One region of the Peribacillus sp. FW305-BF15 genome, then DNA from elsewhere that is predicted to be linked to it. Evidence: predicted binding sites of a transcription regulator. Region 1 holds the regulator's gene; the other holds the start of a gene.
The links. The regulator NrdR, encoded in region 1, represses ribonucleotide reductase genes. The targets are predictions, from matches to a motif close to AACACNATATATNGTGTT.
Positions count from the first base shown of each region.

Region 2: the regulator NrdR is predicted to act here: its motif matches at 2,603-2,620, upstream of AC3WLU_RS09935 (vitamin B12-dependent ribonucleotide reductase).

Region 1 is NZ_JBYSYV010000013.1:62,114-66,315, forward strand. It holds gene AC3WLU_RS15400 (glyceraldehyde-3-phosphate dehydrogenase) at 1-918, shown strand, start outside; gene speD (adenosylmethionine decarboxylase) at 1,274-1,654, shown strand; gene nrdR (transcriptional regulator NrdR) at 1,924-2,385, shown strand; gene AC3WLU_RS15415 (replication initiation and membrane attachment family protein) at 2,450-3,862, shown strand; gene dnaI (primosomal protein DnaI) at 3,849-4,202, shown strand, end outside.
Region 2 is NZ_JBYSYV010000007.1:237,347-241,548, reverse strand. It holds gene AC3WLU_RS09935 (vitamin B12-dependent ribonucleotide reductase) at 1-2,452, opposite strand, end outside; gene AC3WLU_RS09930 (lipoate--protein ligase family protein) at 2,840-3,676, opposite strand; gene AC3WLU_RS09925 (rhodanese-like domain-containing protein) at 3,877-4,202, shown strand, end outside.

The sequences.
Region 1 (4,202 bases):
TTAGCACACTTACTAAAATATGATACGATACATGGTAAATTCGACGGTATCATTATAGCTGAAGATGATTCACTAGTAGTGAATGGCCGCCAAGTAAAACTAATAAATAACCGCGATCCAAAGCTATTGCCTTGGAAAGAGATGAACATAGATATTGTAATTGAAGCCACTGGCAAATTCAATGATCGTTCTAAAGCTGCTCTTCATTTAGACGCAGGAGCAAAAAGAGTAATATTATCAGCCCCGGGTAAAAATGAAGACGTTACCATTGTAATGGGAGTGAATCAGGAGGTGCTGGAAATTGACAAGCATTTCGTCATATCCAATGCATCTTGTACAACGAACTGCCTTGGACCTGTTGCAAAAGTGCTTGATGAAAAATTCGGCATAAACAACGGTTTAATGACAACGATACATTCTTATACAAATGATCAAAATAATATCGATAACCCGCACAAAGACTTGAGACGTGCCCGTGCCGCTGCGGAAAGCATGATTCCTACGACTACAGGAGCTGCCAAAGCCATCTCACTAGTGTTGCCGCAATTAAAAGGCAAACTTCATGGAATGGCGATACGCGTACCGACACCAAACGTATCTTTAGTCGATCTTGTTGTGGATTTGAACCGTGATGTCACGATTGAAGAAGTGAACCAAGCCTTCATCGACGCTTCAGAAAATGAACTCAAAGGAATCATGGAATTCACGATGGAACCTTTAGTTTCCAGTGATTTCAAAACGAATCCACACTCTGCAATCATCGATGGATTGACAACGATGATGATCGGGGACAGGAAAGTGAAGGTCCTTGCTTGGTATGATAATGAGTGGGGTTACTCCAACCGTGTAGTGGACCTTGTAAAATTGGTTGGCTCCGAGTTGAAAAAAATGTCTGAAGTCGAATTATCAGTAAAATAAAATGAAAAACCCGAGCCTGCTAAAATTTTTTAGCGGGCTATTTTTCATGCAGTGATCCATGAATTCCCGGCTGCTTTATGGCACTGAATAAACAAAAGACGGAATTTGCTCCACATCGGAACCTTCGCTATATCCCCATTACATATAAAGTTTATCTTTCCAAAAATTCAATTTGGAGTTGCAAAAAAAATTCAAACCATATATACTATGAATCGTGAACTTCTTCAAAACGGTTTGCATGATGGCTACTTAAAGGGTTAGGACCTCTTTGGACTAACTTTCCCCCGTGGTAGTTATCAGAACTTATTTTTAAATCATGGTAAGGGGGAAGCTTAATATGGAAACAGCTTACACTATGGAAACAATGGGTAGACATGTCATTTCTGAACTTTGGGGTTGTGACTTTGAAAAACTGAACAATATCGATTTAATTGAAAAGATTTTTGTTGACGCTGCTTTGAAATCAGGTGCAGAGGTACGAGAAGTTGCCTTTCACAAATTTGCTCCACAAGGAGTCAGCGGGGTTGTCATCATTTCTGAATCACACTTAACGATTCACAGTTTTCCAGAACACGGCTATGCGAGCATTGATGTCTATACATGCGGTAACTTGGATCCGAATATTGCGGCAGATTATATTGCAGAAGCTTTGAATGCGCAAACACGTGAAAACATAGAATTACCACGTGGATTAGGTCCTGTACAAATGAAAAAAGCCAATATAAGTGCCCTATAAAAAAATGTATACACAGAGATGCCATGGGTGCATCTCTTTTTTAATGCAATGAATCGGCAGTCTGATTCACTTTATTGGAGAGGATTGCCTTGAAGCACAATGCCATTGGCAACGGTGCTTCAACGGCAGAACAAAAAGTGCCTGCTGCCGGAAGTTACACTTTTTACTTGTACTGTCCGTTCCTTTTAATATAAGATTAAGATAGAGAAGTAATTCCTTGGGGAACATTTAGATAGGGGAGTCCTACATAAAATACGGAGCTGATAATGATGAAATGCCCATCATGTCAATATAACGGAACAAGAGTGCTCGATTCCAGGCCAGTCGATGAAAGTAAATCGATTCGACGACGCCGTGAATGTGAGGCATGTGGTTTTCGATTCACGACATTTGAAAAGGTGGAGGAAACACCGCTTATTGTAGTGAAAAAGGGCGGGACACGTGAAGAGTTCAGTCGTGATAAAATCCTGCGTGGCTTAATCAGGGCTTGCGAAAAACGTCCGGTTCCCTTGAAAGAACTAGAGCAAATTACCAGTTATGTAGAAAAAGAACTACGCAACCAGGGCATATCGGAAGTGAAAAGCGACAGTGTCGGAGAAATGGTAATGGACAAGCTGGCAGAAGTCGATGAGGTTGCCTATGTAAGGTTCGCATCCGTCTATCGACAATTTAAAGATATCAATGTCTTTATTGATGAACTGAAAGATTTAATAAATAAAGAAAGAAAGTAGAGCTGAAGATTCACTTTGGCTCTTTTTTCACTACATCTTTTGAAAGGTTTGAATGGAGATGTCAATGCATTGGCAAGAATTGCTCCCAGCTGATTCATATCTGGTCTCATCTGCGGGGCTGCTTCATGATTATGATCGGAAAATACTTACCCGACTATATCAACCTCTTATTGGACCTATCTGCATTAGCCTATATATGACGTTATGGAGTGAGTTGGAGGAAAACAGGCTATGGTCGGAAACCTCCTCGCATTATCAATTAATGAATACCATCGGCCTTAAGTTAGGTGATATTTACGAAGCACGCCTTTTACTTGAAGGAATCGGCCTGTTGAATGTATATAAGAAATCGAAAAATGAAACGAAGGAATTCATTTATGAGTTAAACCCGCCGCTTTCACCCCAGCAGTTTTTCACGGATGGAATGCTGAATATTTACTTATACAAAAAAATCGGTAAAGCTCAATTCAACCGGTTAAAGAGATTCTTTTGTGATGACCATATCTTAACCGATCAATATGAAGGTGTGACTAAATCTTTTGCGGAAGTATTCTCATCAGATCATTTGGACTCTTTATATGTAACGGATGAAGCGAAAAACGAATGGAAACCGGTGCCTGAACAGCAATACATCGATCGGGCGGAAGGCGTTGAGCCATCGGGGTTTGATGACTTATTCGATTTTGACCTTTTATTTGCCGGGATGAAATCCTCGATCGTGCCGAAAAAGGCTTTTACTCCTAAAATAAAAAGTACGATTGCCAAACTCGCTTTTTTATATGGCATTGATCCGCTGGAAATGCAAAAACTAGTAATGGATGCCGTTTCATTGGATGATGAGATTGATGAGGAATTGCTTAGAAAGGCGGCAAGGGACTGGTACCAGATCGAACGGCAGGCCGATATGCCTTCCCTTGTCAATCGGGTGCAGCCAATTCGTGAACGGACACAAAAAGAAGAACCGAAAACAAAGGAACAAGAGTTAATCCGTCATTTAGAGACGATTTCCCCGAGGGAGCGGCTGATGCAATTGTCTGGCGGTGCAGAGCCGTCAAGCGGTGATTTGAAAGTGGTTGAGGGCGTGATGATCAACCAAAAGCTGAATCCGGGTGTCGTCAATGTCTTGATTGAATATGTCATGCTCAAAACGGATATGAAGTTCACGAAGGGTTATGTGGAAAAGCTGGCAGGCCATTGGGCAAGGCTAAAGGTCTCAACAGTCGTCGAGGCGATGGAACTGGCCAAAAATGAACATAGGAAATATCAGGACTGGGCTCAAGGAAGCAGGAATGCTGCGAAGGGCAGCCGGAAAAAGGCGATACGGGAAGAAGTGGTTCCTGAGTGGCTTGAGAAAAAAGAAGAAGCACAGCAGGAGCAGAATGAGGATCAGCCTGAATTGGATGCCCAAAAACGCGAACTTCTGGAGAAATGGAAGCTGTGGAAAGCGGGAGGTGAAATGAACGATGGAAAAGATTAATAGGTCCCTTAATAAATTGGCCAATACAAATCAATTTCAACAGCGTTATGAAAAGCTGAAACAGGAGATTTTTGAAAACGAACAAGTGCGGTTATTCATGAATGCCAACAGCTCGACGGTCACGAAGGAAATGATTGATAAAAACTTGGGGAAGCTTTATGAGTTCACTTCACAGAGCAATAAGTGTGATAAATGTCCGAGCTTGGATGGCTGCATCAATATGATGCAAGGGTATTATCCTAAATTGGTGGTGCAAGGAAAAGCCCTGAACCTGCATTATGAAGTCTGCCCGAGGAAATTGGCAGAGGATGAAAAGCGGAAACGGGAAAAGCTGATCCGC
Region 2 (4,202 bases), on a different contig from region 1:
CATTCGTCGAACGCAGCTCATTTATCGTATCGACCAATACAACTTTTTTCTTTTCTTCCACATTTGTCAATTCATCCATTTCAAGCTGCTCGTCCATTTGGTTTTCTTCCGCTTTGAGCGTAAGGACCTGACTGTCACGGCTGCCATCCACATATACCGTTCCGCCTTTTGCTCCGCCTTTGTAAAGACGTTCATATACCTTTTCAACTTGTTCGACAGTATATCCTTTTGGGGCATTGACCGTCTTGCTGATCGAGCTGTCAATCCAGCGTTGAATGATGCATTGAACATCAGCATGTGCTTCTGGAGCTAATTCCATAGCGGAAATGAACCATTTTGGAAGCTCTTCTGTATCGGCTTCTGGATGGCGATCCAAGTATTCCTGTACAATGTCAGCCTTAACTTCAATGAATTTACCAAGACGGCCGCTGCGGAAATACGTGAAGGAGAAATATGGTTCAAGACCTGTTGATACCCCAACCATCGTTCCTGTACTTCCCGTAGGAGCCACTGTCAATAAATGAGAGTTACGGATACCATGTGCAGCAACACTTTCCCTGATATCTTCCGGCATTTTTTCCATAAATCCGGTTTGTGTGAAACGTGTTCTAAGCTCATTGGTTTCTTTGTCCGTTGACCCGATCAGGAACGGGAAACTGCCTTTTTCTTTAGCAAGTTCCACCGAAGCCCTGTAAGCTGTGGTCGCAATCGTTTCAAACACCTTGTCAACCAGGATATTTCCTTCTTCAGAGCCATATTCCGTTTCACAGTAGATCAACAGGTCATGCAGACCCATTACACCTAGTCCAACCCGTCGCTCGCCCAGTGCCTGTTTTTTGTTTTCATCCAAGAAATAAGGAGTTGCGTCAATGACATTGTCCTGCATGCGCACACCGACTTCAACTGTCTGCTTAAGTTTCTCGAAATTAACCGTTTTGCTTTCTTTATCAGCCATTTCAGCCAGATTGACAGCAGCAAGGTTACATACTGAATATGGGGCCAATGGCTGTTCTCCACAAGGGTTCGTGGCTACAACCTGTTGACCGTATGCTTTGGCATTCGTCATTTCATTAGCATTATCGATAAAGAAAATACCTGGTTCAGCAGAATATGTTGCACAAATGTTTATTAAGTTCCAAAGCTCTTTAGCCCGGATTTTACGGTAAACACGGACTTTATGACCCATTTTCCCCCATTCGCGAACATCGCCGACATTATGCCATTCTTTATTGTAAATGGCCATTTCTTCGGCATTATAGCTTTCAACATCAGGAAAACGCAATTCATATTCCGCATCTTGTTCAGCCGCTTCCATAAATTCCTTGGTCAGGCAAATGGAGATATTGGCTCCAGTCAAGAAATCCGAATTATGGACACTGTATGTTCCGCCTGTACGGATCTTTTCCTCTGCATCCCTAATGATTTTCTCGCTGAACCCGCCTTGGCCAGGAATCTCCTTATAATTGATGATCCCTTGATACATAGCCGTTTCCTGTTCCGTGTGCGGCGTGAATTTCAATTTATCCGTGGCATATTTCTTGATTGCTTCATCTTTGGTGTTTTCCACTAGGTAACGCAAAATCCTTGGATTTTGCATTTTGGAAATGATGAACTCTGCAATATCGGGATGCCAATCAGCAAGCATGATCATTTGCGCGCCTCGTCTGCTGCCGCCCTGTTCAACAAGATGCGTCAGTTTTGCAATATCGTCAAGCCATGACACTGAACCCGAGGATTTTCCATTCACCCCTTTTGCCAGAGTGTTTCTTGGACGCAGTGTCGATCCGTTCGTACCCACTCCGCCGCCGCGGCTCATGATTTCCATCACTTGTTTCCTATGTTCTGAAATACCTTCACGTGAATCCGGTACGAATGGCATTACATAGCAGTTGAAATAAGTAACATCCGTATTGGAACCTGCACCGTATAATACTCGGCCTGCCGGGACGAAATTAAGGTTCTTTAATTCTTCATAGAATTTATTGAACCATTCCGTTCTTTTTTCTTCCGTGGTTTCCACTGATGCCAATCCCGTTGCATTACGTTTCGCAATTTGTTCATAGTATATTTCAAGAGGCTTTTCGATTATATCCAACGGACGGTTTACAATTCCCGTCTCGACTTCTTCCGGATTATCCAATACGCCACGGAATTCTTCATCCACCAATACCTTGGCTTTTTTGGTTTCCCAATCAATTTCAACGATGTAACCGAGACCCCTTGCCGGGAATTTCGGATCTTCCTTAATCGTCAACACGACGAAATCGCCTGCCGAGAGTGTGATTTTTTCAGTATCCTTAAAAGAATAGCGGTCAAGCATGACTAGACGGGACACTCCCTTATGCGCCATTTTCATATCAGCAGTTACAGGGTGAACCTGGGGAAATAAAGAAATATCCTTATTCAACCTTTCTAGATCAACCTTTAAAGCTTCTTTTATTACAACCGACATAATTCCCTCTCCTTTATATGTTTCATGATCCGTTCTTGCTGCCGCAAAAATCCTTATGTAGCCTTACATGTCCGTTTCGCTTAACAAGTACCCTAAATTTATCATAGCGAAACTCAAAAATCAACATATAGTGTCGCATTAAATATTTCAACTACTATATATTGTGTTTGTTTTGAATAACTTTTAATTTTGTCAAACGTTAAATCAATTAATATAGTTAGCAAAAGGGAGGAAAATGTCGATTTATAATAATTTTTCATCAGATTTCAATTAATTTGGACCTTGCTTTTTCCCCATCCCTTTTAGGGCTTATCCCTGCAAGGGATGTGTTATTCGGTCAAACAAATCTGAAAAAACTTTTTATTATCCACTCTAATTATGCTTCCTCTATCTCATGAAATTCCATTCATCGCTTTCATATTTGCTTTCTGCTATTGCCTTCACTTCCAGCAATTGCTTTTCGGTGAGGACATATGGCTCTAAATCGACCGAAAGTCCTTCGGCAAAACCTTTTTCGAAAGCTTCTTTCGCTTCAGGGATGGTTATCTTTCTCCCGGCAATGTCATTCATGGCCACAGCTTTGTTTTTTAAGTTTTTTTGCATTCTCTCTTTAACCCTGTCATTTGAGAATTTAAATACGCTAAAGAGCTTATCATCATCAAGCTCAAGCAAAATGGACCCGTGCTGAAGGATGACGCCTTTTTGCCTGGTTTGAGCGCTGCCAGCGACCTTCCTGCCCTCAACGACCAGTTCATACCAGCTAGGTGCATCAAAGCAGACGGAAGACCTGGGCGATTTTAAAGCCGCTTTTTCCTGTTCGCTTCGAGGCACGGCAAAATAAGCATCCAATCCAAGATTCCTGAACCCCATCAATATTCCTTCAGAAATGACACGATAAGCTTCAGTAACGGTTGTTGGCATTCCCGGATAGGATTCTGGAACGATTACACTATAAGTCAATTCATGTTCGTGCAGTACCGCTCGTCCTCCTGTCGGCCTGCGAACAAAACCAAGGCCCTGCCTTTTGACCTCTTCCAGATCAATCTCCGCTTCTGCCTTTTGAAAATAACCGATCGACAATGTCGCTGGATCCCAGCCGTAAAAGCGTATGATCGGCGGAATTTCCCCTTTGCTTTGCCAGTTTAACAGGGCTTCGTCCAGCGCCATATTAAAAGCCGGTGAACAATACCCCGAATCTATAAAACCCCATTTTTCTTTAGTCATCCTTACCCCTCGTTTCGATAGACGTTTTTCAATCCCCCACAAAAAACTCACATGTAGTAGTTTAACAGACTTTAACACTCTAAAAAAGAAAGTGCTATCAAGTCATGAAGAATTTGTGAAAATTCTTTTTGATTATTGGGTAAAGCAATTATATAATAAAGATTGTCTGTATTCGTTAAGGTAGAAGGGAGTTTTTATGTTTGGAAATATTATATACACTGCTCATCATCCTCGGAGTGGTTATTGCGTATTCACTTTTTAATTGGTACCGCCAGCGTAAAATCGTTAAAACACTAACACAGGACGAATTTATCGCCAACTACAGAAAAGTGCAGCTAATTGATGTGCGGGAACCGAATGATTTCGAAAATGGGCATATCTTAGGCGCAAGAAACATCCCTATGACTCAAATGAAAACCCGCTTGGTCGAAATTAGGCCGGACAAGCCTGTATATTTGTACGCTCAAAGCGAAATCATCAGCGGCAGAGCTGCAGCCATGCTATACAAAAAGGGCTACAGGGAACT